DNA from 3 places in the Kosakonia sp. Marseille-Q7440 genome. Region 2 is predicted to be linked to each of the others. Evidence: predicted binding sites of a transcription regulator. Region 2 holds the regulator's gene; each other region holds the start of a gene.
The links. The regulator Fur, encoded in region 2, represses iron uptake genes when iron is present. The targets are predictions, from matches to a motif close to ATAATAATGAGAACNACTATCAA.
Positions count from the first base shown of each region.

Region 1 (10,538 bases), on a different contig from region 2:
GGATTCGCATACCTTTTGCAGCCCGCTGCGGATCTCGGCTTCCAGGCGGTCGATATCCCAGCAGTCGAATCCATCAACTCTCTGTAAGCAGTTAACAAAGCGGTGAATTTCCTGAAGCGTCAGCGCCCGGCTCTGGCGATCGTAACGCGCCAGCATTACCCGTCCGCTGGAGGCACCTAAATCAACTGCGACGCAGTGGCGAAAAGTCATGATGAGGTCCTTCAAAGAGTCATTGCGGACAGTCTAAAAAAGGGGGCGTGGGGTCTACCTTCTTGCTACTGACAGCGGCGAAGGGGCGCTGGCAAGAAAGCAAAGATGAACGTGAGAGAGTTCACATATTCCAGTGATGACGGGGTCTTACGCCATTGTGACTCTCGCCACATTTCCCGATCTTTCCGGGCGTTTCTTGAAAAACGGGCAGCTTATGCGCGAAATGGCGTCGAAAATTAAAGGTGAGGTTGGCCGCCCTTAATTACTATTTTGAGACTGTTTCTCATTTGCTGGGGCGATCATGACCATACTGCATAGCGTCGATTTCTTTCCGCCAGGTAAATCACCGGTTGCCATTGAGCCGCGGCTGCCGCAGGCGGCTTTCCCTGAGCATCATCATGATTTTCATGAAATTGTGATTGTTGAGCATGGTTCCGGCATTCATGTCTTTAACGGTCAGCCTTACACCATCAGCGGCGGCACGGTCTGCTTTGTGCGCGATCACGACCGCCATCTCTATGAACATACGGATAATCTCTGCCTGACCAACGTGCTCTACCGCTCGCCGGACGCTTTCCAGTTCCTTGCCGGGTTAAACCAGCTGTTACCGCAGGAGCAGGAGGGGCACTACCCGTCGCACTGGCGGGTGAGCCAGCAGACGCTGGGGCAGGTGCGCGGCATTATCAGCCAGATGGAGGCGCAGGGCGCGGAGCTGGAAACCCACGATATTGCTAACCGCGAAATGCTCTTTATGCAGTTGCTGGTGCTGCTGCGCCGTAGCAGCCAGCAGGCGGAGATGGGCAACAGCGACGCGCGGCTTAACCAATTGCTGCTGTGGCTGGAGGATCACTTCGCCGAGGATATCTGCTGGGCGTCGCTTGCCGAGCGCTTCACGCTCTCGTTGCGCACGCTGCATCGCCAGCTTAAACAGACCACCGGCATGACGCCGCAGCGCTATCTGAACCGCCTGCGGCTGATCAAAGCCCGCCATATGTTGCGCCACAGCGATGAGAGCGTAACGGATATCGCTTTTCGCTGCGGGTTTGGCGACAGTAACCACTTTTCGACCCTGTTTCGCCGCGAGTTTAGCTGGTCTCCGCGCGAGATCCGTCAGGGGCGCGATACGCTGCTTCAGTAACGAGAAGAGAATCACCGATTTTTGGCTGCGCTTTGGCTAATAATGTCAGGTTAGTGCACGCAGAGGTGATGATGTGACAGGCCAGCTTATTCTTCGTCGGGACGACTTTTTTCCGCGCGCCGGTCAGGCGGTGGCGGTGGCGGATCGCTACCCGCAACATGTGTTTGCCGAACACACCCACGAGTTTAATGAGCTGGTGATGGTGTGGCGCGGCAATGGCCTGCATGTGCTTAACAACCGCCCGTACCGCATTACGCGCGGCGATCTCTTCTATATCCGCGCCGAGGATTGCCACTCTTACGCCTCGGTTAACGATCTGGTGTTGCAGAACATCATCTACTGCCCGGAGCGGCTGACGCTCAATCTGGACTGGGCGGGGCTGATCCCGGGCTTTAGCGGCGGAGCGTGGAGCCCGCACTGGCGCATTGGCAGCAGCGGCATGACGCAGGCCCGCCAGGTGATCGCCCAGCTGGAGCATGAGAGCAATAAGAGCGATCCGCTGGCGAATGGAATGGCGGAAACGCTCTTTGCCCAGCTGGTGATGACCTTAAAACGCCACCGTTTCGCCGCCGATAACCTTGCCGCCACTCACAGCGAAGCGCTGCTGGATAAGCTGATCACCGCCCTTTCCGGCAGCCTGAACCGCAGCTTTGTGCTTGAACAGTTTTGCGAGCAGGAGCAGTGCAGCGAGCGCGCCCTGCGCCAGCAGTTTCGCACCCAGACCGGCATGACCATCAATCACTATCTGCGCCAGCTGCGCATCTGCCACGCGCAATATCTGCTCCAGCACTCGGAGCAGATGATTGGCGAAATCGCCATGCAGTGCGGGTTTGAGGACAGTAACTACTTTTCGGTGGTCTTTAGCCGCGAAGTGGGGATGACGCCAGGACAGTGGCGTCATCGCAGTCGCGCCGCCGTCTGATTAGCTCGCCATACCGAGGCCGACAATATTGGCCGCGATAATAATCACCACGCAGCCGAGGCTCAGCACGCTGACCGGCTGACGTCCGGCATTTTTCCACTCCTTCAGCACCAGCCCGACAATGCCGCCGCACAGCACGTAGAAACTCATGTGCAGCATCCAGCTGATGTAGTCATACTGCGCCGGAATACGGGCGTGGCCCCAGGCGTAGAAGAAGAATTGCAGATACCACATCAGCCCGCCAAGCGCGGAGAGCAGGATGTTGCTGATAATCAACGGCGTTGCCAGCGAGAAGTCCGCTTTGACCGATAAGTTCTTCACTTTTACCAGCCGGATGATGCAGAAGCCAAGGTTGACCAGCGCGCCGCCGCCCATGATCACCACATAGCTTGGCAGCGCGGTATAGAGCGGATCGATGCCCAGCGCGGCGGCGGCATCGTGCATCGGTTTGGCGGCGTTCATCGCAAAGGACATCCCGGCTGAGAAGATGCCGCACATGACCGCCAGCGCCAGCCCTTTCTTCAGATTGAACTCTTCGGCTTTGATGCCCATTTTGCGCTCTTTCAACTGACCGGCGCGCGTCACAATGCCGACGCCAATCAGGGCAACCAGCACGCCAAGCAGCGTCATTCGACCTCCTTCGGTATGGATCAGCACGCCGAAAGTGCCGTTGAGCACCGGTGTCATCAGGGTGCCGACAATCAGCGTGATGCCGATAGCGATACCGATACCCATCGACATGCCGAGATAGCGCATCGTTAAACCGTAATTGATATTGCCGACGCCCCACATCGCGCCAAAGAGAAACACCGGCAGCAGGGTGGAGGCGTTAAACGAGCTGAAATAGGCCCAGAAATCGGGCAGTAACAGCGCGCTGACGCTCCAGGGGAGGACTACCCAGGAGACAAGGCCGCCTATCGACCACATCGTCTCCCATGACCACTGTTTGACCTTTTTGAACGGGGCATAGAAACAGGCAGCACTGGCCGCGCCTATCAAATGCCACAAAATACCCATCGTAATCGCGTTACTCATTGTGCACTCCTTTTGTTTTTATGGCCGACAGAGGTCGCCGACTCGCAGAGTGTAAAAATCAGTAAACGATTTAACCTTGAGACGATTGCCGCGCTGCGCCTGGCGCTGGCAATCAGGGCATGATGAGAATGAGCAGCTTCACAATTTCAAGAACATAACTAAAATAGATAACCTTATAGAAACTACGGCATTGATAAACATTTTCAATATCACGTAATTAACTATAATGATCCAACTGCTTACGCGGCGTTAACAAATCCGCCGCCAGACTAAAAATGGAGATGAAAATGAGCTATACACTGCCCGCTCTGCCGTATGCGTATGATGCCCTTGAGCCTCATTTCGACAAGCAGACGATGGAAATCCATCACACTAAACATCACCAGACCTACGTAAACAACGCTAACGCCGCGCTGGAAAACCTGCCGGAGTTCGCAAGCCTGCCGGTTGAAGAGCTGATCACCAAGCTGGACCAGCTGCCGACCGACAAGAAAACCGTACTGCGTAACAACGCGGGCGGCCACGCTAACCACAGCCTGTTCTGGAAAGGCCTGAAAGTCGGCACTACCCTGCAGGGCGATCTGAAAGCGGCTATCGAGCGCGATTTCGGTTCCGTGGACAACTTCAAAGCTGAATTTGAAAAAGCAGCAGCAACCCGCTTCGGTTCCGGCTGGGCATGGCTGGTGCTGAAAGGCGACAAACTGGCTGTAGTTTCTACCGCAAACCAGGACTCCCCGCTGATGGGCGAAGCGATCTCTGGCGCATCCGGCTTCCCGATCATCGGCCTGGATGTGTGGGAACACGCTTACTACCTGAAATTCCAGAACCGCCGCCCGGACTACATCAAAGAGTTCTGGAACGTGGTGAACTGGGACGAAGCAGCAGCACGTTTCGCCGCTAAAAAATAAGTTCGCACGATCCCCCACGCTTGCGTGAGGTCAACCCCCGTCCGGCTTCGCCGTCGGGGGTTTTTTATTGCCTGCGGTTTACCTTCGCGAGGTGATACTAAACAGCTGGTCGACGATGGCGCACTGCGCGTCGCTGAGTGTGCCGCCGACGTTGCGCGAGACGGGCGTCGAGTAGCCAAATTTACGTGATACCACGGTTTTGATGGTGGTGACGAAATCATCCCCGATGGCGTAGATCGCCATAAACTTGCCGATCTCCTGCTGCGCTTTGCTCAACCCGTCGAGATCGCCGGTGCGCCAGGCTTCTCTCGCCTGCACAAACAGCTCTGGCATAACGTTATTCAACCCGGAGATCACCCCTGCGCCGCCTGCCAGTAAGTTCGGGATGTAGTACTCGTCGTAGCCGCTCAACACGGCGAAATCGCTGCGTACCGCCTGGGTGGCGAGGATCATGTTTCGCGTGTGTGACTGGCAATCGACCGTATCTTTGATGCCGGCGAAATCAGGAAACTCGGCGGCCAGGGTGGCGACCAGTTCCGGCGTTAAATCGCAGCCGGTGCGCGCCGGGAAGTTGTAGGCGAACCACTTGCCCTCAACCGCCTGGCCGATGGCGCGGAAATAGTGCAATAACTGCCCGCTGGTCTGCCCGTAGTAATAGGGTGGCAGCACCATTACTGCGTCATACCCGACGCGCCTGGCCTCTTGCGCCATGCGCACCACATCGGAAAAGCAGGGGGAGGAGACATTTGCTACCAGCGTGCCCGGTGACATCTCCCGCGCTTCGCGGATAAGCATTAAGCGCTCCTCCAGCGAGAACGAGGCAAACTCCCCGATGCTGCCCATCAGCAGCACGACATCGACTTTTGCCGCATTCAGACGGGCAATGTGTTGCGCTAAGCCTGCCAGATCGATACTCCCTTCACGATCCATCGGCGTGATGGAAGGGCACCAGACGCCAGAAAATGGAACTGTAGTGGCCACGTCGCTCTCTCCTCGTTTAATGAAATTGCGTTTCAAAACTCAAGGTAAGTGATAACACGGCATGGCGTCAGACACGCGCATGAATGTCTCATTTTCGCCGCTTCGGGTGAGAAAAAAGTGTGCTCTAATAACGCGACCAATAACGGAATTCCGGGAGGGAAGATGCGCCATCAGGTTAACGTTTTCAGGGGCAAGATAAGGGATTATGAGGGCAGCCGACCGAGCGCCATCGCCAAATTGCAGGTGCAGGGAGAGCTGACCCTGACGGAGCTGGGCCTTGCTGGCGATGAGCAGGCAGAGAAAAGCTACCACGGCGGGGCCGATCGCGCGCTGTGCCACTATCCGCGTGAACACTACACGCACTGGGCGCAAGCCTTCCCGCAACAGGCCGCGCTTTTCTGCGCGCCCGCCTTCGGCGAAAACCTCTCTACCGTCGGGCTGACGGAACAAAATGTCTTTATCGGCGATATCTTTCGCTGGGGCGAGGCGCTGATTCAGGTGACGCAGCCGCGCTCGCCCTGCTTTAAGCTCAACTACCACTTCGGCATTGAGGATATGGCCACGCAGATGCAGGCGAGCGGCCGCGTGGGCTGGCTCTACCGGGTGATTGCCGCAGGCAAAGTCGCCGCTGACGCGCCGTTAGAGCTTGTCTCAAGAGTGAGCGATGTCAGCGTTCATGAGGCGGCGGCGATCGCCTGGTATCAACCGTTTGATGATGAGCAGTATCAGCGCCTGCTGGCGGCGGCGGGGTTATCGGCAAGCTGGACGCGCACGATGCAGAAGCGACGCCTGAGCGGCAAAATTGAGGATAACGCCCGGCGGCTGCGCGGATAAAAAAACGCCCCCTCCGGTGGGAGAGGGCGCATTATCAGGCGCGTCTATAGAGCGGCAGCCAGAGGGTTAAGCGTAAACCGCCTAACGGGCTGTCGTCCGCTTTCACCCAGCCGCGATGCTGCTGAATTGCCGTTTCGACAATCGCCAGCCCAAGGCCGGTGCCGCCCGATTCGCGGTCGCGCGCTTCGTCGGTGCGGTAGAAGGGACGGAAAATCTGCTCGCGATCTTCCGCGCTGACGCCTGGGCCGTCATCATCAACGTTGATGGTGATGCCCTCTTTATCCACCGCAAAGCTCACTTCGATTTTGGTGTGGGAGTAGCGCAGCGCGTTACGGACAATATTCTCCAGCGCACTCTCCAGCGCGTTGGGGTTGCCATACAGCGGCCAGGGCCCGGGCGGGAAGGTGACCGTCAGGGATTTGCCCATCTGCTCGGCTTCGAACGCGGCGTTATCCAGCACCTCATGCCACAGCTGATTGGCTTTGACCGTTTCGCTGACCAGCGCGTTTTTCTGCTGGTTGCGCGACATCACCAGCAGATCGTTGATCATGCTGTCCAGCCGCTGCGCCTCGGTTTCAATGCGCTCCAGCTCTTTGCTCTCTCCGCTACGGCGGCGCAGCAGGGCGGTGCCCAGTTGCAGGCGCGTCAGCGGCGTGCGCAGTTCGTGAGAGATGTCCGACAGCAGACGCTGTTGCGCGGTCATCATGCGCTCCAGCGCGCTCACCATCTGGTTAAAACTGGCCCCGGCGGCGAGAAACTCCTGCGGCCCGGCTTCCAGCTCCGGATGCTGGCGCAGGTTGCCTTGCGCCACCTCATCCGCCGCGTTTTTCAACTTACGCGCCGGTTTTGCCAGGCTCCACGCCAGCCACAGCAGCAGCGGTGAACTGATCAGCATGGTAACGATCAGCAGCAGCAGCGGGCGGTCAAACAGCAGGTTGATAAAGTCAGATTGCGAATTGCTGGCAGGACGAATCAGATAGAGCTGGTAATTATCTTCCCCGTCGCGAATGGAGAAGGGGCCCACCATTTCGACGCGGCCATACTTTTTCTTCTGCGGATGATCGGAGTTATCGGCCTGGCCGATAAAGTTGCGGATGATCTGCATTTCGCTGCGCTCCGCGCCGATCACGCGCCCTTCGCTGGTCACCAGCAGCAGGCGTTGACCGGGCGGAGCCCATTTGTCGATGGCGCGAAACAGCCTGCGCCACCACATCAGATCGTTCGGCGGGTCGTTAGCCAGCTCCGCTTCCACATGCTGTTCAATCATCAGACCCTGGCGCTGCTCGCTGTCGAGCAGCTCCGTCATCTGGCGGGAGTCCAGCTTTGGCACCATCAATACCAGCATCAACACCAGCGCCAGGGTTAACCAGAAGATGGCGAAGATGCGGGCGGTCAAACTTCCTATCATGAAGCGGAGACCATCAGATAACCGCGGCCGCGCAGAGTTTTAAACCACGGATGCCCATCTTTACGCTCCGGCAGTTTGCGGCGCAGGTTGGAGATATGCATGTCGATGGCGCGATCGAACGGCGTCAGGCGTTTACCCAGCACTTCCTGGCTCAGGTGTTCACGCGACACCACCTGGCCTAAATGCTGAGCCAGCAGGTAGAGCAGGGTAAATTCGGTGCCGGTGAGCTCCAGCGACTGACCGTCAAAGCTCGCTTCCTGGCGGCCAGGATTGAGGCTGAGCGCGTCCACTTCCAGCGTCGGCGAACCGCTATCGCTGTTCTGCTGCTGTTCGCTCCAGTGGGAGCGGCGCAAAATCGCGCGAATACGCGCCACGAGTTCACGATCGTTAAAGGGTTTCGGGAGATAGTCATCCGCGCCCAGCTCAAGGCCGAGAACGCGATCCAGCTCGCTGCCGCGGGCTGTAAGCATGATTACCGGTGTCTGGTGTGTCTGGCGAAGCTCTTTAAGGGTATCGATGCCGTTTTTCTTCGGCATCATCACGTCGAGCAAAAGCAAATCGATGCTGTCATCAAGGAGGTCGAGCGCCTGTTCACCGTCATGGGCAACGAGCACGTTAAAACCTTCCATGTCGAGAAGTTCCTTTAACAAGGAAGTCAGCTCTCGGTCATCATCTACTAAAAGGATTTTATTCATTGTTTAAATACCTCCGAGGCAGAAATTACGTCATCAAGCGTCGCTAATCCATGACTTTACGTTGTTTTACACCCCCTGACGCATGTTTGCAGCCTGAATCGTAGACTGATTTTCGTTCACTCGTGAGACAAATAGGTTACTGGAGTAAATGATGCGCATCGTTACCGCTGCCGTCATGGCCTCAACGCTGACATTAAGCGCTGTTAGCCAGGCTGCTGAAGCCGTAACAGGCGATAACTGGCACCCCACTGAGGGGATTGCACAGCGCAGTGTTCAGAGCCATATGTTCGACGGTATTAATCTGACCGAACATCAGCGCCAGCAGATGCGGGATCTGATGACACAGGCGCGGCACGACCAGCCACCTGTTAATGTTAGCGAAATGGAGACAATGCACAGCCTTGTCACCGCAGATAAATTTGATGAAACCGCTGTACGCGCTCAGGCAGAAAAAATGGCGCAGGAGCAGGTTGCTCGCCAGGTTGAGATGGCGAAAGTCCGCAACCAGATGTACCACCTTCTAACGCCGGAGCAGCAAGCGGTTTTAAACCAGAAGCACCAACAACGGATGGCAAAGCTGCGTAACGTTGCGCAGATGCAAAAAAGCTCCCCGTTGACGGTAATGAGTAGTAGCAGTACCAGGTAACAACCCCTGTTTTTCCTTGCCATAGACACCATCCCTGTCTTCCCCCACATGATGTGGGGGTTTTTTTTGCCCGCAATTCCTGCCCCTATTTTCTCCATTGCTCCTTTTGCTATCCGTTATAATTCCGCCAACGACAAGCAGGAGCGTGTATGAAAGCATCTTATGGACGGCTGGTCACACGGGCGGCAATGGCGGCAACCATCATGGCGTCGCTGCTGCTGGTGATTAAAATTTTCGCCTGGTGGCACACCGGTTCGGTCAGTATTCTGGCGGCGCTGGTCGATTCGCTGGTGGATATCGCCGCGTCGCTCACCAACCTGCTGGTGGTGCGCTATTCGCTGCAACCGGCGGATGAGGAGCATACGTTCGGGCACGGCAAAGCGGAGTCGTTAGCCGCGCTGGCGCAGAGTATGTTTATCTCCGGCTCCGCGCTGTTTCTCTTTTTAACCGGCATTCAGCATCTTGCTCGGCCGGAGCCCTTGCAGGCCGCGGGAATTGGCGTTGCCGTCACGCTGGTGGCGCTGATCAGCACTGTGATTCTGGTCACTTTTCAACGCTGGGTTGTGCGCAAAACACACAGCCAGGCGGTGCGCGCGGATATGCTTCATTATCAGTCTGATGTTATGATGAACGGCGCTATTCTCATCGCGCTTGGGCTGGCGTGGTATGGCTGGCACCGGGCGGATGCGCTGTTTGCGCTGGGTATCGGCGGCTATATCTTGTACAGTGCGTTGCGTATGGGGTATGAGGCGGTACAGGCGCTGTTGGATCGCGCGCTACCCGATGGAGAGCGCCAGGAAATTGTTGATATTGTCACTTCCTGGCCGGGCGTCAGAGGCGCTCACGATCTTCGCACGCGGCAGTCAGGGCCGACCCGCTTTATTCAAATACATCTGGAAATGGACGATCACCTGCCGCTGGTTGAGGCGCATCTTGTCGCCGAGCAGGTAGAGCAGGCAATTTTGCGCCGTTTCCCCGGCTCCGATGTGATTATTCATCAGGATCCGTGCTCAGTTGTTCCTCAAGGACGATAAGCCCGCAGAGGCTTTCGTAACGCGTTTTTTAAGTGTGGGTCAGGCAGTGCGGTTGTGTATAAAATACCCCCATTTCGCCTGACCTGAATCAATTCAGCAGTAGTGGATTGAGATACTATTTGCAGCATTGTTGTTCGCTCCCCGTGGGAGTTGCTTCGGGCCACAGAATTTTATTTTGCATTCCTAAGTTCAGAGGTAGTCATGATTAAAAAAATCGGTGTGTTGACAAGCGGCGGTGATGCGCCAGGCATGAATGCCGCCATCCGCGGCGTTGTCCGTGCAGCATTAACAGAAGGTCTGGAAGTTGCAGGTATCTACGACGGCTACCTGGGCCTGTATGAAGACCGGATGATCCAGCTCGACCGCTACAGCGTGTCTGACATGATCAACCGCGGTGGTACCTTCCTCGGCTCTGCCCGCTTCCCGGAGTTCCGTGAAGAGCATATCCGTGCCGTGGCTATCGAAAACATGAAAAAGCGCGGCATCGACGCGCTGGTCGTTATCGGCGGCGACGGCTCCTATATGGGTGCCAAACGCCTAACCGAAATGGGCTTCCCGTGCATCGGTCTGCCGGGCACCATCGATAACGACGTTGCCGGTACCGACTACACCATCGGTTACTTCACCGCGCTGCAAACCGTGGTTGAAGCGATTGACCGCCTGCGCGACACCTCCTCTTCACACCAGCGTATCTCCATTGTTGAAGTGATGGGCCGTTACTGCGGCG
Region 1 is NZ_CBCPLT010000004.1:44,350-54,887, reverse strand. It holds gene rhaB (rhamnulokinase) at 1-210, opposite strand, end outside; gene rhaS (HTH-type transcriptional activator RhaS) at 512-1,348, shown strand; gene rhaR (HTH-type transcriptional activator RhaR) at 1,422-2,270, shown strand; gene rhaT (L-rhamnose/proton symporter RhaT) at 2,271-3,305, opposite strand; gene sodA (superoxide dismutase [Mn]) at 3,593-4,213, shown strand; gene ACWPW2_RS22025 (dihydrodipicolinate synthase family protein) at 4,292-5,194, opposite strand; gene yiiM (6-hydroxyaminopurine reductase) at 5,357-6,028, shown strand; gene cpxA (envelope stress sensor histidine kinase CpxA) at 6,063-7,436, opposite strand; gene cpxR (envelope stress response regulator transcription factor CpxR) at 7,433-8,131, opposite strand; gene cpxP (cell-envelope stress modulator CpxP) at 8,283-8,777, shown strand; gene fieF (CDF family cation-efflux transporter FieF) at 8,927-9,811, shown strand; gene pfkA (6-phosphofructokinase) at 10,013-10,538, shown strand, end outside.
Region 1: a site for Fur is predicted at 3,496-3,518, ahead of sodA (superoxide dismutase [Mn]). Genes of this name have one in related genera too.

Region 2 (10,538 bases):
CAGGATTTTACCGCGCCGGGCTATTTTCACGGTCGCCCTTCCGCGACTGCCGATGCGCCCTATAATCCGATGGCCTCGGGCGGCAGCAATCTGGCGGGCAGCAACCCGGAGCTGGATAAGCAGGTGGCCGAACGCGTGGCGCAGCTGCGCGCGGCAAACCCGCACTCACCCAAAGCGATTCCGGTGGAGCTGTTAACCACCTCCGCCAGCGGGCTGGATGGTCAGATTTCACCGCAGGCGGCCAGCTGGCAGATCCCGCGCGTGGCGCAAGCGCGCGGCTTGTCGGTGCAGACGGTCAATGATTTGGTTAATAAATACACCGAAACACCGCTGGTTAATTTCCTCGGTCAGCCGGTAGTGAATGTGGTTGAACTTAATCTGGCGCTGGATGCGCTGAAGGATAAATAACGCATGAGTGATGAGCCGTTGCGCCCCGATCCCGACCGCTTGCTGGAGCATGCTGCAACGGCACACCGGGGCAAGCTGAAGATCTTTTTCGGTGCCTGCGCCGGGGTGGGTAAAACCTTTGCCATGTTGCAGGAAGCGCAGCGGCTGCGGGCGCAGGGGCTGGACGTGCTGCCGGGCGTGGTAGAGACGCACGGGCGCAAAGAGACCGCCGCGCTGATGGCGGGTCTGCCCCTGCAACCCGTGCGGCGCATCGCCCATCGCGGGCGCGTGGTGCATGAGTTTGATCTGGACGCCGCCCTCGCGCGGCGTCCGGCGCTGATCCTGATGGATGAGCTGGCGCACAGTAACGCCCCCGGCTCGCGTCACCCGAAACGCTGGCAGGATGTGGAGGAGCTACTGGAAGCCGGCATCGACGTTTTTACCACCGTCAATGTGCAGCACCTGGAGAGCCTGAATGATGTGGTCAGCGGCGTGACCGGCATTCAGGTGCGCGAAACGGTGCCCGATCCCTTTTTTGATAGCGCTGATGAGATTGTGCTGGTCGATCTACCGCCGGACGATCTGCGCCAGCGGTTGCATGAAGGCAAAGTCTATATTGGCGGCCAGGCAGAGCGCGCCATTGAGCACTTCTTTCGCAAAGGCAATCTGATTGCGCTGCGCGAGCTGGCGCTACGGCGCACCGCCGACCGGGTCGATGATCAGATGCGCGCCTGGCGCGATCGCCTCGGCGAAGAGAAGGTGTGGCATACGCGCGACGCCATTCTGCTCTGCGTCGGTCACGGCGCGGGCAACGAGAAACTGATTCGCACCGCAGCGAGGCTGGCGGCAAAGCTCGGCAGCGCCTGGCATGCGGTCTATGTTGAAACCCCTACCCTGCACAAATTACCGGAGTCACAGCGGCGGGCGATCTTAAGCGCCCTGCGGCTGGCCCAGGAGCTGGGCGCAGAGACCGCGACGCTCGCCGATCCGGCGGAAGATCGCGCGATACTGCGCTACGCCCGGGAACATAACCTCGGTAAAATCCTGATTGGCCGCCGCGATAACCGCCGCTGGTGGCACCGTGAATCCTTTGCCGACCGCCTGGCGCGCCGCGCGCCGGATCTCGATCTGGTGATTATTGCCCTCCAGGAGAGCACCCAGCCGCTGCCTGCGCGTAGCGGCGATTCCCGCCCCTTTTTCGACCGCTGGCGCGTGCAGCTTACCGGTTGCGCGGTCGCGCTGGCGCTTTGTGCGGCGATCACCTTTATCGCTTTGCAGTGGCTGACGGCGTTTGAGGCCACCAACCTGGTGATGATTTATCTGCTGGGCGTGGTGCTGGTGGCGCTCTTCTATGGCCGCTGGCCATCGGCCTTCGCCACGGTGATTAACGTCATCAGCTTCGATCTCTTTTTTATCTCGCCGCGCGGCACACTGGCGGTGTCGGATGTGCAGTATCTGCTCACCTTCGGCGTGATGCTGACCGTCGGGCTGGTGATTGGTAACCTTACCGCCGGGGTGCGTTACCAGGCAAGGGTGGCGCGTTACCGTGAGCGGCGCACGCGTCATCTCTATGAGATGTCGAAAGCGCTGGCGGCGGGACGCAATAATCAGGATATCGCCGCCACCAGCGAAACGTTTATTCACTCCACTTTTGAGGCACGCAGCAAACTGCTGCTGCCGAATAGCGAAGGTAAACTGGCGGCAGTGACGGAAAACCAGGGCATGACGCCGTGGGATGATGCCATCGCCCGCTGGAGCTTTGATAAGGGACAGCCTGCGGGCGCAGGCACCGATACGCTGCCCGGCGTGCCGTATCAAATTTTGCCGCTGAAAAATGACGATACGGTCTATGGCTTGCTGGTTGTCGAGCCGGCGAATTTGCGCCAGTTGATGATCCCGGAGCAGCAGCGTCTGCTGGAGACCTTCACCCTGCTGGTGGCGAACGCCCTTGAGCGCCAGGCGCTGGCGACGCGCGAAGAGCAGGCGCGGCTTGCCAGCGAGCGCGAGAGTCTGCGCAACTCGCTGCTGGCTGCCCTCTCCCACGATTTGCGCACCCCGCTGACGGTGTTGTTTGGTCAGGCGGAGATCCTGACGCTGGATCTCGCCAGCGAAGGGTCAAAACATGCCCCGCAGGCCAACGAGATCCGCCAGCATGTGCTCAACACCACCCGCCTGGTTAATAATCTGCTGGATATGGCGCGCATCCAGTCTGGCGGCTTTAATTTAAAACGTGAGTGGCTGACGCTGGAGGAAGTCGTCGGCAGTGCGCTGCGTACCCTTGAGCCAGTGATGGGTGGGCGGCACATTGCGCTGTCGCTGCCCGATCCGCTGATGCTGGTGCATGTTGATGGCCCGCTGTTCGAGCGGGTGTTGATCAATCTGCTGGAAAACGCCGTGAAATATGCCGGATCCGGCGCGCAGATTGGTATTGAATCGCACAGCACACCGAGCGAGTGGACGCTGGAGGTGTGGGATAACGGGCCGGGGATCCCGCCGGGCCAGGAGCACGCCATTTTTGAAAAATTTGCGCGCGGCACCAAGGAGTCGGCCATACCCGGCGTTGGCCTGGGGCTGGCGATTTGCCAGGCGATTGTCGAGGTGCATGGCGGCACCATCGACGCGCAAAACCGCCCGCAGGGAGGCGCGCGCTTTTATGTTACACTCGCGCGGGAAACGCCCCCGCAACTGGATGAATTACCCGAGGATCTGTGATTAACGTTCTGATTGTCGAAGATGAACAGGCCATCCGCCGCTTTCTGCGCACCGCGCTGGAGGCTGAAGGGCTGCGCGTGCACGAAGCAGAGACGCTGCAGCGCGGGTTAATTGAAGCGGCAACGCGCAAGCCGGATCTGGCGATCCTCGATCTCGGTTTGCCGGACGGTGACGGACTCGATTTTATCCGCGATGTGCGCCAGTGGAGCCAGATGCCGATTATCGTTCTGTCGGCACGCATCGAAGAGAGCGACAAGATCGCCGCGCTGGATGCTGGGGCAGACGATTACCTCAGTAAACCTTTCGGCATTGGCGAATTACAGGCGCGGCTGCGGGTTGCGCTGCGCCGCCATGCCGCCAGCACGCCGGGCGAACCGGTGATTACCTTTGGCGATATTTGCGTTGATCTTGCCAGCCGCCGCATCCAGCGCGGCGAGGAGGAGATCCACCTGACGCCGATTGAGTTTCGCCTGCTGGCGGTGCTGCTCAATAACCACGGCAAAGTGCTGACCCAGCGGCAATTGTTGAGCCAGGTGTGGGGGCCGAATGCCGTTGAGCATAGCCACTATCTGCGAATTTATATGGGGCATTTGCGCCAGAAGCTGGAGAGCGATCCGGCGCGCCCGCGTCACCTGTTGACCGAGACCGGGATTGGGTACCGGTTTATGTTGTGAGGCCTGATTTACAAGGCTGATTGCCGGATGGCGCTACGCTTATCCGGCCTACGGGTTACATGTTCCGCGCCGTTTGATTGCCGGATGGCGGCTTGCGCCTTATCCGGCCTACGGGTTGCGTGTCCTGCGCGGTTTGATTGCCGGATGGCGCTACGCTTATCCTGCCTACGGGTTACGTGTTCCGCGCCGTTTGAATGCCGGATGGCGCTGCGCTTATCCGGCCTACGGATTAGGTGTTCTGCGCGGTTTGATTGCCGGATGGCGCTGCGCTTATCCGGCCTACGGGTTTCGGATTTAGTGTTTGATGCAGTTGTAGGTCGGATAAGGCGTCAGCCGCCATCCGACATAAAAAAGGCTCCCGAGGGAGCTTTTTTATTGTGCCGCGATTTACGCGTTTTTCAGCACTTCGCTGACAATTTCTACCGCTTCTTTCTCAATCAGCTTACGGTGTTCGTCGCCGAGGAAGCTTTCGCAGTAGATTTTGTAGGCGTCTTCGGTGCCTGACGGACGCGCGGCAAACCAGCCGTTGTCGGTCATCACTTTCAGGCCGCCAATCGAGGCGCCGTTGCCCGGTGCTGCGGTCAGGCGAGCGGTGATCGCATCCCCTGCCAGCGTGCTGGCGCTCACCATTTCAGGCGAGAGCTTAGAGAGCGCCGCTTTCTGCGCGGAAGAGGCCGCAGCCTGCAGACGGTTGTAGCTTGGCGCGCCAAAGCGGGCAGCCAGTTCGTCATAGTGCTGCTGCGGGTTTTTACCGGTCACCGCAGTGATCTCCGCCGCCAGCAGGCACATGATGATGCCATCTTTATCCGTAGACCACGGCGTACCGTCGAAGCGCAGGAACGAGGCACCCGCGCTCTCTTCGCCACCGAAGCCGAAGCTGCCGTCGTGCAGACCATCAACAAACCACTTAAAGCCCACCGGCACTTCCACCAGCTTACGGCCAAGGTCGTTAACCACGCGGTCGATCATCGCCGAGGAGACCAGCGTCTTACCGACTGCGACATCTTTGCCCCACTGCGGACGATGCTGGAACAGGTAGTTGATCGCTACCGCCAGGTAGTGGTTCGGGTTCATCAGACCAGCCGGGGTTACGATGCCGTGGCGGTCGTAATCCGGGTCGTTGGCGAAGGCCAGGTCAAACTTATCGCGCAGCGCCAGCAGACCGGCCATCGCACACTCGGAGGAGCAATCCATGCGGATCGCGCCATCTTTATCGAGGTGCATAAAGCGGAAAGTCTGATCCACTTCATCATTAACGATGGTGAGGTCGAGCTTGTAGTGCTCGGCGATACGTTTCCAGTACTCAATACCGGAGCCGCCCAGCGGATCGACGCCCAGCTTCAGGCCCGCTTTCTGGATCGCCGCCATATCGACGATCTCCGCCAGCCCTTCAATAAACGGCTGCACCAGATCTTTTTCAGTGACGTGACCGGAAGCCATCGCCGCATCCAGCGAAATGCGTTTCACGCCTTTCAGACCGTCAGCCAGCAGCGCGTTAGCGCGATCTTCCACCACTTTGGTGACGTTGGTGTCGGCCGGGCCGCCGTTCGGCGGGTTGTATTTGATGCCGCCATCTTCCGGCGGGTTATGGGACGGCGTAATCACGATACCATCCGCCTGCGCGCCACCATTTTTGTTGTGCACAAGGATTGCATTAGAGATGGCAGGCGTCGGCGTAAAGCCGTTATTTTCCTGCACGATGATATCGACGCCGTTGGCAGCCAACACTTCCAGCACGGAGATAAACGCCGGCTCAGAGAGGGCATGCGTGTCTTTACCGACATAGCACGGCCCGGTGATGCCGTTTTTCGCACGCTCTTCGGCAATCGCCTGCGCAATGGCAAGGATGTGCGGCTCGTTAAAGCTGTGACGCCATGCGCTACCACGGTGACCTGAGGTACCAAATTTCACCGCATGGTCAGCGTTGCCAACTTCCGGTTTCAACACATAGTACTGCGCAGTCAGCTGCGCGACGTTAATCAAATCGCCCTGTTGCGCAGGTTGGCCCGCGCGCGGATGGTTTGCCATTGCTTCGTCCTTTTAATGCAAGGATTAAATTGTGCCGCAAACTTTCTCAATCAGCTCCGCCGGGAACTGCATTGATTGCATGATGTGTTCAATCATGCTGCATTTACGGCCCGTATTCGTGTTGGTGATGACCCAGTAAGGGGTGTTCGGCACTTGCTTCGGCTTGGTCTGGTTGCCGTTCTGCAGCAGGGTGCGCTCATCAGCGGCAAAGTATACGCGCGTGCGACCGTGCAGAGATTCAGTGGATTCCGTAAACCCTTTGTCATCGAGTGAATAGAGTGTAGACAGGATTAGCAGAAAGCGATTGACCGCTTTTTTCTGCTCGGCGTATTCGTCCGAGAGCAGAAGCTCGCGAACAGCACGGACCTTATCCCGGGTGGTGTTGGCCGGTTTCACCTCTTCGACGACGCTTGCAGCGCGTGTCTCTTTCACCGGCGCGGCGGGCGCTGCAGAGGGAGACGATGATGCGGCGGAGAACTTCAGCATACGCCGTAAAATCTCGGATGCGCTCTCGCCAATGTGCTTGGTATGGCTGGCAATGTAACTGTAGAGCTCATCATCAACTTCAATCGTTTTCATCTTAATCCAGTGCTATATAAAATCTGAATACAAGTATTGGGATTATAAAGTGAAATCCCAACAGCGGATAGGTACACCCCAGGATGGCGGCAAAACTCAGAGTAATGCTTAGCCTTGCAGCCGGGCGGCAGAATGTTCACCATAATAACCTAACCCGTTGGAGTGAAAAAAAGAACTTTGCCATGAAATTGAACACGCGCGCGCAAACTGCACAACATCCGCACAACAATTCCCCGATTGTGCTGGTTCACGGCCTTTTCGGCAGCCTCGATAACCTCGGCGTGCTCGCCCGCGACCTGGTGCAGGATCACGATGTGCTGCAGGTGGATATGCGTAATCACGGCGTGTCGCCCCGCTCACCGGAGATGAACTATCCGGCGATGGCGCAGGATCTGCTTGATACGCTTGATGCCCATCAGATTGAAAAAGCGACCTTTATCGGCCACTCCATGGGCGGCAAAGCGGTGATGGCGCTAACTTCACTGGCACCCGATCGCATCGATCGCCTGGTGGCGATTGATATGGCGCCCGTGGATTATAAGGTGCGCCGTCACGATGAGATCTTTGCCGCTATCAACGCCGTCAGCGAGGCGGGCGTTTCGTCGCGCCAGCAGGCGGCGGCGCTGATGCGCGAGCAGCTTAATGAAGAGGGCGTGGTTCAGTTTTTACTGAAATCCTTCGTTGACGGTGAGTGGCGCTTCAACGTGCCGGTGCTGTGGGATCAATATGCCAATATTGTGGGCTGGGAGACCATTCCGGCGTGGGATAAGCCTGCCCTCTTCGTCTGCGGCGGCAACTCCTCTTATGTCACCGATGCCTACCGCGATGCGCTGCTGGCGCAGTTTCCCCAGGCGCGGGCGTATGTCATTGCCGGTGCCGGGCACTGGGTGCATGCAGAAAAACCTGATGCGGTGCTGCGGGCCATCCGCCGTTATCTGGCAGAGTAAGGCCAACTGATTAAAAAGGCGGCGACCGGTCGTTTCAACGCGCCCGGTCGTTGGCGTGCCGATGTTGGTGATGTATGATGGCGCGCTATTCAGCCCGGGCAGCGGCCCGATTGCGTGTTTTCCCGTAGTATTCATATCATGGCTAAAGAACAAACGGACCGTACGACACTAGATCTGTTCGCGAATGAGCGTCGCCCGGGACGGCCGAAGACCAACCCGCTCTCGCGTGATGAACAGTTGCGCATTAATAAACGCAACCAGCTTAAACGCGATAAGGTTCGCGGGCTTAAGCGCGTCGAACTGAAACTGAATGCGGAAGCGGTGGAAGCCTTAAATGAGCTGGCCGAAGCGCGTGAGATAAGCCGCAGCGAACTTATCGAAGAGATGCTGCTGGCGCAGCTTAAAGCCCTGCGCGGATAGCGATTCTTCTGAATCCTCATCAAATTCCCCTTTTCGTGTGGCATACAGTGCAGTCCGCGGCAATAGCAGTTTCCGCGTTCTTCTCTGTTCTGCTATGATTGCCCTTATCTGTGGGCTTAGCGCTCCCCCTATACTCATTAAGATTCAAGAGGTTATTTTACTCATGGCAATTACAGGCATTTTCTTCGGCAGCGACACCGGCAACACCGAAAACATCGCCAAAATGATCCAAAGCCAGCTTGGTAAAGACGTCGCCGATGTTCATGACATTGCCAAGAGCAGTAAGGAAGATATCGAAGGGTATGACATCCTGTTGCTCGGCATTCCGACCTGGTATTACGGTGAAGCGCAGTGCGACTGGGATGACTTCTTCCCGACGCTGGAAGAGATTGATTTTAATGGTAAGTTAGTGGCGCTGTTCGGCTGCGGCGATCAGGAAGATTACGCTGAGTACTTCTGTGATGCGCTGGGCACCATTCGCGACATTATTGAACCGCGCGGCGCGACGATTGTGGGCCACTGGCCGACTGCCGGTTACCATTTCGAAGCTTCAAAAGGCCTGGCTGATGACGATCACTTTGTAGGTCTGGCGATTGACGAAGACCGTCAGCCAGAACTGACCGCCGAGCGCGTGCAGAAGTGGGTGAAGCAGGTTTCTGAAGAGCTGCATCTTGATGAAATCCTGAATGCCTGATTTTTATGGCGCAATCTGCTGGTTGCGCCGTATCAATAGGTAAAAGCAATCGAAATAATTGCTACATTTTTTTAACTTTCCTACTCATCCCTGTACAATAAGCGCTGCTTAACGTAGTACGCCCGACCGGGAGTTGTCGGCGATACCACGTTTTAAAAGCTTACTTTACTTGAGGGCTTGCAGTTTTCATTTATACATGGCAGTTCTATAATGATACGCATTCGCCCGGGTGCATTCCTTATAACTTCCGAGAAGGAAGTGAATCGTATAGCAACAGGACAGATTCCGCATGACTGACAACAATACCGCATTAAAGAAGGCCGGCCTGAAAGTCACGCTTCCACGTTTAAAAATTCTGGAAGTGCTTCAGGAGCCGGATAACCATCATGTCAGTGCGGAAGATCTTTATAAGCGTCTGATCGACATGGGTGAAGAGATTGGTCTGGCAACGGTGTACCGTGTGCTGAACCAGTTTGATGACGCCGGGATTGTCACCCGTCACAACTTCGAAGGCGGCAAGTCTGTTTTCGAACTGACGCAGCAGCATCACCACGATCACCTTATCTGCCTCGACTGCGGTAAAGTTATCGAATTCAGTGATGACTCCATCGAATTGCGCCAGCGCGAAATTGCCGCTCAACACGGCATCCGCCTGACGAACCACAGTCTCTACCTTTACGGCCACTGCGCCGAAGGTGACTGCCGCGAAGATGAACACGCGCACGACGCAAAATAAGTTCTTCTGAACGTTAAAAGCCAACCGTCAGGTTGGCTTTTTTTATGCCTGCCGGCTGAGCGGCGCGTTAAAAGGTTACGCCGCTCAGAGAGGAAAGCGATCAGGCTTTCAGGCTATCGACGCGGCTGACGCGCCTGCCATCCGGGCTTAAGGTGCGCAGCTGAATTTCTCCTTTAACCTGTGGACGGGATTTCGCTTCATAGTGCTGCCATGTTTTGCCGCGATCGAGGGAGTACTCGACCACCAGCCCCGGGAAGCGGATGTTGACCTCCAGCACACCGTCAACAATTCGCGCCCCTGGCACCGGCAGACGATAATGGATGCCGGCTTTATCCAGCTTCGCCAGCTCGCGATGTCCCAGCAGATTGGCAAAACGCTGCCAGTCTGCCGTTAAGGCCTTCTGATCGACCCACTGCGTCTCGCCGCCTTTGTATTCACGGCCCGCCTGGTAATCCAGCTCCCAGCTTGCGCGGTGCCATGCCCGCTCAGCGACGGCGACCAGACGCGGATAGATCATATACTCCATCTGCTCATCCGTGCGCACCACTTCGCTCCACAGCTCGGCGGAAAGCCCGTAGGCGCCAGGCCACGGCTTGTCTGATTTGGCGCTGAACGCGTTGCCGTCACGGTCGACCGACGTTTCCGCATTTTGCGGCATGTTGTCCGGTGCAAAACTGAAGATCTTGCGCTCATCGCTGAAACGCGTCCCCCAGTAGTAGCCGCTTTCATCCGGGTGAACTTCACTCGGGAAGTCGAGATAGACGTAGTCCGGGTTGGAGACCACCACGCGGAAGCCTTTGTTCGCCCAGTCATTGACGGAATCGAAACCGCCCCAGTAGAGCGCATCCCAGAAGTTGACATTCACATGTCTGGTGGCAAAAACAGAGGCGTCTTTGGCATCTTTAAGCCCATCCTGCCACGCCTGCATCACATCAATGCCGTGCGCCTTAACCAGCTTGCTCACCTCAGCGCCAAAGTAGCTGGAGAGGTGCTCAACGTCGCTCACTTTCCCGGCTTTGATCATCGCCTGGCAGGCCTCCGATTTCGCCCACGGCTTATCCTGCCTGCTCTGATCGATGATGCCTTTACCCGGCTGCGGATCTTTCACATCCGTATAGCCAGCCCCCAGGTAGATATTTTTCGCTTCATCGCCGCCGAAGTGCCAGGTGTGTAGCGGCAGACCCGCTTCTCTGTGCATCTGCTGGATTTCGCCCATCACCTTATCGACAAAGTTGCGCGAGGAGTCCAGGCAAGGATTGAGATAACCGGTGCGATCGTAGAACTGTACGCCAGCGGTAACAGAGGTATCCGTCGGATCGAGCAGGCGGTAACGGCTCGCCTCGCTCTCTTTACCCTCTTTT
Region 2 is NZ_CBCPLT010000001.1:1,172,393-1,182,930, reverse strand. It holds gene kdpC (potassium-transporting ATPase subunit KdpC) at 1-408, shown strand, start outside; gene kdpD (two-component system sensor histidine kinase KdpD) at 412-3,099, shown strand; gene kdpE (two-component system response regulator KdpE) at 3,096-3,773, shown strand; gene pgm (phosphoglucomutase (alpha-D-glucose-1,6-bisphosphate-dependent)) at 4,161-5,801, opposite strand; gene seqA (replication initiation negative regulator SeqA) at 5,826-6,380, opposite strand; gene ybfF (esterase) at 6,563-7,327, shown strand; gene ybfE (LexA regulated protein) at 7,466-7,747, shown strand; gene fldA (flavodoxin FldA) at 7,911-8,441, shown strand; gene fur (ferric iron uptake transcriptional regulator) at 8,731-9,177, shown strand; gene ACWPW2_RS05290 (beta-N-acetylhexosaminidase) at 9,278-10,538, opposite strand, start outside.

Region 3 (10,538 bases), on a different contig from region 2:
TAAACACCGCCAAAGGTGCCGAGATTGAGCGCCAGGTTGCCGCCAAAACGGCCCATAATCACGCAAAACAGCGACAGCGCGCGGCGACAGTCAGTGCAGCTGTCCGACAGTGCACGCTCGGTAATATCTTTTGGTTGCAGGTTTTCCGGCAGGCGACCGTCTGATTTCACAATCGCGCGGTAGAGGTTGATAAGCCCGGGACCGGAGAGCACGCGCTCGGCGGAGACGTGGCCAATTTCAGCCCGCAGCTCTTCAAGGATAATCCCCTCCTCTTCGCTGTTCGGCGCGAAATCGACGTGGCCGCCTTCGCCCGGCAGGCTCACCCAGCGCTTATCCACATGCACCAGATGCGCGACGCCAAGACCGGTACCGGCGCCGTAAACGGCAATCGGTTTACCTTCAACCGGCGCGTTGCCGCCAAACTGAATCAGGTGTTCCGCTTTCAGCATCGGGATAGCCATCGAAACGGCGGTGAAATCGTTGATGATCTCCAGATGCGCGAAGCCGAGGTTTTGCCTCATTTCGTCAATGGAGAAGGCCCAGGTGTGGTTGGTCATCGCCACCCAGTCGCCGGTGATGGGGCAAGCGATGGCGATACAGCCATCTTCCACACTCACCTCGTGCTCTTCGAGGTAAACGCGAACGACCGCTTCCAGGCTGGGGTAATCAAGACCTGAATAGGTCTTGGCCCGGGAAATGTCGCCGGTCTCGACATCACACAACGCTAAGCGCGCGTTGGTGCCGCCCACGTCTCCCACTAAAGCATATTTTTTCATTCTTCTACGGCTCCGCTAAAGTCAGAATAAATCTTTGGCACACTGTAAATTCAAGGCGCTGTAACGACAACGACCATATCACGAGTGCCCCTTTATTATCGATCTACATCACAGATTAGCCCTAAGCTTTCAGACTGATTACTGCCTTATTGCCGCAGTGGGTTACAAGGAAATATCTGGAGCGCGTTTGTACGCTGAAATAGTGCGCAATATGGCGCTCTTTTGTGCCCGGAATTTGTCTCTTCCCCTTTTATCAGGAGTATTTGCATGGTTTACCTGGCGGACCCCGCACGTTATGAAAAAATGGCCTATAACCGTTGCGGCGAGAGCGGGCTCAAATTGCCTTTGGTGTCGCTCGGGCTGTGGCATAACTTTGGCGATGCGACACTGCTTGAGACCAGCCGACAGCTGCTGCGCCACGCCTTTGATCTCGGCATCACCCATTTCGATCTGGCGAACAACTACGGGCCACCGCCCGGCTCGGCCGAGAGCAACTTTGGACGTATCATGCAGGAGGATTTCCGCCCCTATCGTGATGAGCTGATTATCTCCAGCAAAGCCGGTTACACCATGTGGGACGGTCCTTATGGTGACTGGGGATCGCGCAAATATCTGGTTGCCAGCCTCGATCAGAGCCTGCGGCGCATGGGCATTGAGTATGTCGATATTTTCTATCATCACCGCCCGGATCCCGAGACGCCGCTGAAAGAGACGATGCGCGCGCTCGATCACCTGGTGCGCCAGGGCAAGGCGCTCTATGTCGGGCTGTCGAACTACCCGGCGGCACAGGCGCGGGAAGCGATCGAGATCCTTAACGATCTCGGTACGCCGTGCCTGATCCATCAGCCGAAATACTCCCTGTTTGAACGCTGGGTTGAGAGCGAACTGCTGGATCTGTTGCAGGAAAAAGGTGTTGGCAGCATCGCTTTTTCGCCGCTGGCAGGCGGGCAGTTGACCGACCGCTATCTGCAAGGGATCCCGGCGGATTCGCGCGCGGCGAGCGGCAGCCGCTTCCTCAACCCGGATCAATTGACCGAAGAGAAGCTGGCGACGGTGCGGGCGCTGAATGCGGTGGCCGAGCGGCGCGGGCAGAAGCTGTCGCAGATGGCGCTGGCATGGGTGCTGCGCGGGGAGAGAGTCACCTCGGTGTTGATTGGTGCCAGCAAAACCAGCCAGCTTGACGATGCGGTGGGGATGCTGGCGAACCGGGCGTTTAGCGCGCAGGAGTGTGCGGAGATTGACGCTATTCTTGCCGGGACGCAGTAAACCAGCGCTTTAGCAAAACGTGCTATTAACGGTGATTTAGGAGTTCCGCCACTAATACGGGGTTTACGCGCGCCGTAATATTGCCGCCACAGGCCTCCCCGGCCCGATCGTGAAGGAGAAGAGTATGTTCAGGTCACTGATTCTGGCAGCAGTATTACTGGCTTTTGCGCCACTGGCCGCCAATGCTGGCGAAATCACCCTGTTGCCGTCGGTTAAATTGCAGATCGGCGATCGCGATAATTATGGTAACTACTGGGACGGCGGCCGCTGGCGCGACCGCAATTACTGGAACAATAATTATGAGTGGCGCGATCACCGTTGGCATAAACATGACCGCGGCTGGCATCGTGGCTGGGATAAACGTGGTTGGGACAAGCGTGACGCCTATGAGCGCGGCTATCGCGAAGGCTGGAACGATCGTGACGACCGCCGCGGACCGGGTCGTGGTCACGGGCATGGACACCACCATTAATTGTGTTTCGCAGGTAGTTTGATTACCCGATGAAACGTAAAGTGCCGGATGGCGTCTAACGCCTTATCCGGCCTACGCGATCCAGCCCCCACAAACTTTTGATTACCGATACATTTTTGAATGCCCGATAAGCGTAGCGCCATCGGGCATTCAGCATCAAACAGTCACACCGCAGAAGATTCGTAGGCCCGATAAGCGTAGCGCCATCGGGCATTCAAGCCGCAGAAGGGATATGTAAACCCAACAAGCTCACCGCCATTGGGCACTATTTACCCATCAACTCGGCAAGCGTTCCGACCAGCAACCAGCCGTTCAGGCACACCACCAGCGCGACAATCACCCAGCCAGTGCGTCTTACCAGCGCGGTATTCACCAGTTCGCCCATCAGTTTTGCATTACTGGTAAACACCAGCAGCGGCACCAGCGCCAGCGCGATACCAAAGCTCAGCAGCACCTGGCTCATCACCAGGATACGCGTCGGATCCAGCCCCAGCCAGATAACAATAAACGACGGCAACATGGTAATGGTACGGCGCACCCACAGCGGAATATGGAAACGGACAAACCCCTGCATCACCACCTGCCCGGCCAGCGTACCGACAACGGTCGAAGAGAGACCCGCAGCCACCAGGCTCAGGCCGAAAATAGTCGCTGCGGCATGGCTTAATAATGGCTCCAGCGTTAAATAGGCCTGATCGAGATCGGCCACGCCGGTGTGTCCATTAAAGTGAAATGCTGCTGCGGCGGTCGCCATCATCGCAAGGTTAACAAACCCGGCAATGGTCATCGCCAGCCCAACATCCCATTTGGTCGCAGAGTAACGCTCGCGGCGCGTACCGTCGTGCAGGTTTTGCGTCAGGGAGGAGTGCAAATAGATGACGTGCGGCATAATGGTCGCGCCCAGTACGCCAGCGGCAAGAAACACCGCATCGGTTCCGGAAAGCGTAGGAATAACAATCCCTTTTGCCAGCGCCGCCAGCTTCGGCTGCGAGAAAATCAGTTCGACAATATAGGCCGCCGCGACAAACAGCAGCAGGCCGCCTATCACTTTTTCCAGCGGTTTCTGCCCGCGCTTTTGCAGCATCAGAATCAGGAAGGTGGCGATCCCGGTCAGCACCGCGCCCTGCATCAGCGACACGCCGAGGATCAGCTTGAAGCCAATCGCCGCGCCGATAAACTCCGCCAGGTCCGTCGCCATGGCGATGATTTCCGCCTGCACCCAGTAAAACCACACCAGCGGGCGCGGATAGTGGTCACGGATCTGCTCCGCGAGGTTTTTGCCGGTCGCAATGCCGAGCTTGGCGGAAAGCAGTTGAATGAGCATCGCCATCAGGTTCGCCCACACCACAACCCATAAAAGCTGGTAGCCGAAGGTCGCGCCCGCCTGAATATTGGTGGCAAAGTTACCCGGATCGATGTAACCGATAGCCGCAATAAATGCAGGTCCCATTAACGCAAATCTGAGTTTGCGCGCTGCTCTTCCGTTAGTACTCTCCACGCGACTACTGCTCATTTATTGCCCCTAAATATAGCCTTTGCTATGTTTGATGCTACCAAAATGAGAATGATTATCAAGATCGTTAGGATGGGTTTACTTGATTTCTCTGATAGCCTGAAACAATAGAAGGGTTGAATGCCAAGGATGGTGACGGCGGCGACAACATTTACCGCAGCATTATGTTATGAGTCTAGCAGCGTGACGCAACTTTTCACGGCCTTTATTAACATACCTGAATTGTATGTTTGATCACTAATTTTGAGTCTGGTCACAGGACATTAATATAGTGTGCCTTTGATCTCGTTTTCTTTTGTCTTGTTACATAGAATGTGCACGAAATTCCTACCCGTCTCATATTTGGAGCAAATATGTCCCGCGTTCTGCACTTTGTCCTGGCGCTTGCTGTTGTGGCGCTGCTTGCCTTGCTCGTGAGCAGCGATCGCAAAAAGATCCGCATTCGCTTTGTTATTCAGCTGCTGGTGATTGAAGTTGTGCTGGCCTGGTTCTTCCTCAACTCTGATGTCGGCCTCGGCTTCGTAAAAGGCTTCTCCGAGATGTTTGAAAAACTGCTCGGCTTTGCCAACGAAGGCACCAACTTCGTCTTCGGCAAAATGAATGACGAAGGCCTGGCCTTCTTCTTCCTGAAAGTGCTCTGCCCGATTGTCTTTATCTCTGCGCTGATTGGTATTCTGCAACACATTCGCGTACTGCCGATTGTGATCCGTGCCATCGGTACGGTGCTGTCGAAAGTGAACGGCATGGGTAAACTGGAATCTTTTAACGCGGTCAGCTCCCTGATTCTGGGTCAATCCGAGAACTTTATTGCTTATAAAGATATCCTCGGCAAAATGTCACGCAACCGCATGTACACCATGGCTGCGACCGCAATGTCGACGGTTTCGATGTCGATTGTGGGCGCTTACATGACCATGCTGCAGCCGAAATATGTCGTCGCGGCGCTGGTGCTGAACATGTTCAGTACCTTTATCGTGCTCTCGCTGCTCAACCCGTACCGCGTGGATGAGAGCGAAGAGAACCTGCAGATGGCGAAACTGCACGAAGGCCAGAGCTTCTTTGAGATGCTGGGTGAATACATTCTGGCTGGTTTCAAAGTGGCGATTATCGTTGCGGCGATGCTGATTGGCTTTATCGCGCTGATTTCCGGCCTGAACGCCCTCTTCGCTGCCGTGCTGGGCATCTCCTTCCAGGGCATTCTGGGGTACATCTTCTACCCGGTTGCCTGGGTGCTGGGCGTGCCGGCTCATGAAGCGTTGCAGGTGGCGAGTATTATGGCGACCAAACTGGTCTCCAACGAATTCGTGGCGATGATGGATCTGCAGAAGATTGCCTCCACCCTCTCTCCGCGTTCGGAAGGTATCCTCTCTGTCTTCCTGGTCTCCTTCGCCAACTTCTCCTCAATCGGCATTATCGCAGGCGCGATCAAAGGCCTGAACGAAGAGCAGGGCAACGTGGTTTCCCGCTTTGGTCTGAAGCTGGTGTACGGTTCGACGCTGGTGAGCGTGCTCTCTGCGGCCATCGCGGCGCTGGTTATCTGATTCAAACGCGCTTTAGCAAAAACCGGGGCCTGCCCCGGTTTTTTTATGCCAGCGGCTGCGGCTTGCCGAGCAGATAGCCCTGCAGGTAGTCAACGCCCGCGTTCAGCAGCAGCTCGCGCTGCGCCTCATTCTCTACGTACTCGGCCACCACCGTCAGACCTTTTGCTTTCGCCAGAGAGCATATCGCTTGCACGATCATCGCATCCTGCGGGTCAGTGAGAATATCGCGCACAAAACAGCCGTCGATCTTGATGATATCCGCCTGGATGCGCTTCAAACGCTCGAAGTTGGCGTAGCCGGTGCCGAAGTCATCAATGGCAATCTTAAACCCCGCCTCGCGTAAGCGCGTAATATTCCGGACGCTCACTTCCGAGTGGGAAAAAGCCTGCTCTTCGGTAATTTCGATAATCACTGCCTGCGCGGCGATGCCGTAGCGCGCAAACAGTGCAAGAAACTGCGTAGCGAAGGATTGCTGCATCAGGGTCAGCGGCATCAGGTTGAGGGAGAAACGCGGCTTTGTAGCTGGCTGCGGATGCGCCTGCATCCATTTCAGCAGCGTTTCGACGACCTGCATATCGAAGCGCGTACCGAGATCAAACTGGGCAATAACCGGAATAAACTGGTCGGGGGTAATGATCTGATCATCGCTGACCAGCCGTGAAAGGATCTCGTGATAGCCCTCGCCTGTGGCATCGACGATCGGCTGGGCATAGAGCGCGATACCGCCCTCTTCCAGCGCCCGTTTTACCCTCTCCAGTTGCAGTACGCGCTCAGTGGTCTGATGATTCACTTCCGCCTGGCTGTTGGTGAGCGCCAGCACACGATTTTCGCTGTCCGTCTGCTCTGACAGCCAGCTCAACTGGCCGAGCGTCTGCTGCAGCGCGTCCCGGTTGCCCTGCAATTCGCCCCACGAAGCACCGAACTCAATCTCCAGCGGTTTTTTACTCCAGCAGATTCGCTGGCTGTTAAGACGATCGAGCATGGAGTGCAGGCGCGCCAGGGTTTCCGGCCCGTTGAGCATTAGCAGTAATTCACTGCCGGGGAGTTGAAAAAAACGCTCCCCTTCATGCAGCCAGGGTTGCAGCGCCCGGGTGACGCTGCGCTTCACATGCACGCGCATCATCATGCCGAAGTGGCGGCTAAGGAAATCGAGGTTTTTCATATGCAGACAACAGACGATGCTGCCCGGCTGGCGCTCCACTTCCCTCTCCAGCGCGCGCAGATTAGGCAAACCGGTGAGCGGATCGCTCATCGCTTGCGCCTGCCAGCGCCGCTTCAGCCACAGGCTGCGGTTGAAAACGCGGATGTTGTAAAGCAGGCAGACGGTGAAACAGATCAGTACCGACATGACAAACGCCAGCGAGTAATCTGCGCGGACGTCATGGAAAAAGTTGTTGTTATAAGCCAGCAACAGGAAAGCCGACACCGCCCAGCTCAGCGTCAGAAAGGTGCCCGGCAGACGGCTACAGCCAAAGTTAAAAATAATAAAGATCAGCGGTACCAGATAACCGGCAACCAGATCTGATTTATAGGGGGCGCATAGCAGCGCCACAATGGTGATTAATGTTGCCAGCCAGCCCAGCGTGAATAAACGCTTTCTTTTGCTAAAACAGGGAACAACGCTACGGCGCCACCACGCTTTTGCAAAGCGCGGATTGAGGATCATGCGCATCGGATAATAAACAATCATGGTAAAAATCAACGCCGAACATATCAAACTCTGAATATCGATTATTGAGAATATTAACGAACCGCTGCCGAAGTAATTGGAGAGCGTCACCGGATAATTAAACCAGGCTCCAGCCAGATACATCGTTATTTTTATGCCGATGGGGGCAATAAATCCCAGCCATAAAATGCGTACCCCCATATTTTTATTAGGAATACCGTAACGCCAGCGCCTGCCAAGCTGCCAGCGAACAATGGCGCACACCAATAAAACGGCAAATAGCTGGCAGAAGAGCAGCACCGCCGCTTCGCCAAAGGGCAGATGAAAGAAGATCTCATTAATGATAGCGGAGCCAAGAATAAGCGGCACAATGGCGTGTCGACCAAATAACAGGAGAATCGCAAGCGTAACGCTTAAAGGTAACCAGGCGAGATAAACACTGCCGCCATCAACGACTGTTTTCGGCGAAATATAACGGGCTACGGGAATAGCCACCAGGCACATCATTAACGCCAGCAGAAACGGCTTCACGTAACCGGATTTCATAAATTAATGTCGGCTCTGGTGGTTAAAAAATAATTACCATGAATAATAGGTTTATTGAAACAGTGAAGCAAGCCAGGGAAACGGACGAGAAAATAGCAGACGTGCGCTTTTTTCAGCCAACGGCCTGAAGAATAAACGCACAAACAAAAAACCCCCGCGTAAACGCGAGGGTTCAAATTTTGGTGGAGCTAAGCGGGATCGAACCGCTGACCTCTTGCATGCCATGCAAGCGCTCTCCCAGCTGAGCTATAGCCCCACAATGTTACTTTACGCACCAGTTCCGTTGGGTTCGGAATTTGGTGGAGCTAAGCGGGATCGAACCGCTGACCTCTTGCATGCCATGCAAGCGCTCTCCCAGCTGAGCTATAGCCCCATCGCGTAAAGCGTGTCGTGTTGACGGGCGGCATGATATGAATTCCCTTGCCAGGTGTCAACGGCAAAATCATCACCTCTTTACCAACCGCTGAAAAAGCATGCAATTGAATCCCCTTGCGATGTGCCTCGCAGCCAGCAGTTAAACCTGTCACATTTTCTTCTAAAATGGTGCTATAACATAAATCACTAATTACCCTTACTACTCACCGGGAAATTATATGCTCAAGGAACGAATGACGCCGGAAGAGCTGGCTACGCTAACGGGGTACAGCCGGCAAACCATCAACAAATGGGTGCGTAAAGAGGGGTGGATCACCTCGCCAAAACCTGGCGTTCAGGGAGGAAAAGCCCGCCTGGTTCACGTTAATGAACAGGTCCGCGCCTTTATCCGCAGCGCGCAGCGCAATGAACTCTCCCCCTCCACCGACAACTCCAGCAGCGACGCCTCGCTGGAAGCACTGCTGCTCCGACTGGCAAAAGAGATGACCGACGCCGAGCGCACTCTGCTCTCTTCAATGCTTTTGCGCGACGGCATTACCGGCCTGTTGCAACGTTTAGGGATCCGCGACCAGAAATAAGATGAACACATTACCAGGCAAAATGACTACTGCTGAGTTAGCAAACCGTCTCGGCGTCACACGACAGACCATCAACCGCTGGATCAAACGTCACAAGTGGAAAACAGAGAGTCTCCCCGGCGTAAAAGGGGGCCGCGCCCGCTACGTATTGATTACCGATAAAGTGCTGAGCCTGGTGATGGAACTTCCCGCCATGCGCCACAGCGGTTTTAACAGTTCGCTCGCCGAACCACCCGCGCCCTATCTCACCGCGCCAGGCACAATGCAAAATATTATCAACTCGTTGCAGATGCTTACCGCTGACGAACTGCACCAGCTTGAAGTGCTGCTGGCGCGCGAAGGGTTAAGCACCTTTTGCAGCCGCTTAGGCATTAAGCAGACGGTACAAGAGTAAAAAAAACCGGCGCTGTGCCGGTTTGTACTGTTAATGGGTGTGCTGATGGTTTTCGCGCCGGTAGGCTCCCGGCGGCTGGTTGAAGGTGCGGGTAAAAATCCGCGTGAAGGTTTGCTGCGAATCGAAGCCATATTTCAGGCAGATATCGTAAACCTTCTGATCGGTGTTGCGTAAATCCTGCGCGGCGCGCGCGAGTTTGCGCTCGCGGATATAGCGCCCGAGGCTCTCCCCTTTGTACTGCAAAAAGAGCCGTTGCAGATGCCACTTGGAGTAGCCTGCGTGCGCGGCAATCTCATCAATACGCAAGGGCTGATGAAGATTGTCGTCGATCCACTCGACGATAGTGTCGATAACCTGAGCGGAAATAGTCATGCTGCGATCCCCCCTGCACTTCGATTAATTAAATGGGTTCTTCCCACCAGGCGCTGAATGTTTGCGCCGTATCGGCCGCAAAAACCACTTCGCCCAGTTTCGGTGTCAGTAAGCGAAACTCTTTATCGCGGCTGGCAGCCGCTAAACGTTTATACGGATCGTCCCAACTGTGTTTTGCCAACACAAAACGCCCGGCATGGCCCGGCAGCACTGCGCGTGCCTGCAGATCCTGCGCCGCCTGCGCGCTCTGCTCCGGCATCATATGAATATATTTCCACGCCTCGTCGTACTGCCCATTCTCCATAATGGCAATATCGATGGGGCCGAACCTGTCGCTGATGGCCTTAAAGTGCGGGCCATAACCGCTGTCGCCGCTGTAGTAGACTTTGCGTTCAGGCGTGACAAACAGAAAGCTGGCCCACAGCGTCTGGTTGCGCTTCAGGCCTCGGCCGGAGAAGTGACGCGCGGGCAGAATATTTACGCTAAGCGTATCGCTGACCTGCACGCTCTGCTGCCAGTCCGCCTCCTCAATCTTCGCCGCGTCCATTCCCCAGTAACGCAGATGGGAGCCGACGCCGAGCGGCGTAACAACGCGTTTGATCTTCGGCATCAGCGCCTTGATGGTGGCGTGATCGAGGTGGTCATAATGGTCGTGAGAGATAATCAGCAGATCGATCTCCGGCATCCTCTCTGCCGTCCAGACGCCGTTACCGGCGAAAGCTTTATTAAGAAAGGAAAATGGCGCGGCGTAGTCACTGAGCACCGGGTCGATCAAAATGCGTTTGCCCGCCAGTTGCATATACCACGAGGAGTGCCCCATCCAGACCAGCGTATCCTCCTGCAACGGCAGCGCCGCGAGATCGGTTGTCACCGTCGGCAGCGGCTGCTGCGGGCGCGCATTTTCACGTTTACCGAAGAGAAAATCCCACCACAACGCCAGCTTATTTTGCTCACCGGTGAAACCCGGCGTCGGCAGCGCATTATGGAACGCGCCGTCGCGGTAATGGGGCGATTTTTCCACGGCGCTGAGTGCCTC
Region 3 is NZ_CBCPLT010000002.1:1,503,955-1,514,492, reverse strand. It holds gene glk (glucokinase) at 1-776, opposite strand, end outside; gene mgrA (L-glyceraldehyde 3-phosphate reductase) at 1,044-2,042, shown strand; gene ACWPW2_RS20955 (DUF2502 domain-containing protein) at 2,167-2,514, shown strand; gene ACWPW2_RS20950 (Nramp family divalent metal transporter) at 2,780-4,027, opposite strand; gene ACWPW2_RS20945 (NupC/NupG family nucleoside CNT transporter) at 4,381-5,568, shown strand; gene ACWPW2_RS20940 (EAL domain-containing protein) at 5,612-7,783, opposite strand; tRNA gene ACWPW2_RS20935 (tRNA-Ala) at 7,964-8,039, opposite strand; tRNA gene ACWPW2_RS20930 (tRNA-Ala) at 8,081-8,156, opposite strand; gene ACWPW2_RS20925 (YfeC-like transcriptional regulator) at 8,377-8,736, shown strand; gene ACWPW2_RS20920 (YfeC-like transcriptional regulator) at 8,738-9,130, shown strand; gene ACWPW2_RS20915 (RamA family antibiotic efflux transcriptional regulator) at 9,161-9,502, opposite strand; gene ACWPW2_RS20910 (MBL fold metallo-hydrolase) at 9,531-10,538, opposite strand, start outside.
Region 3: a site for Fur is predicted at 4,067-4,089, ahead of ACWPW2_RS20950 (Nramp family divalent metal transporter). Genes of this name have one in related genera too.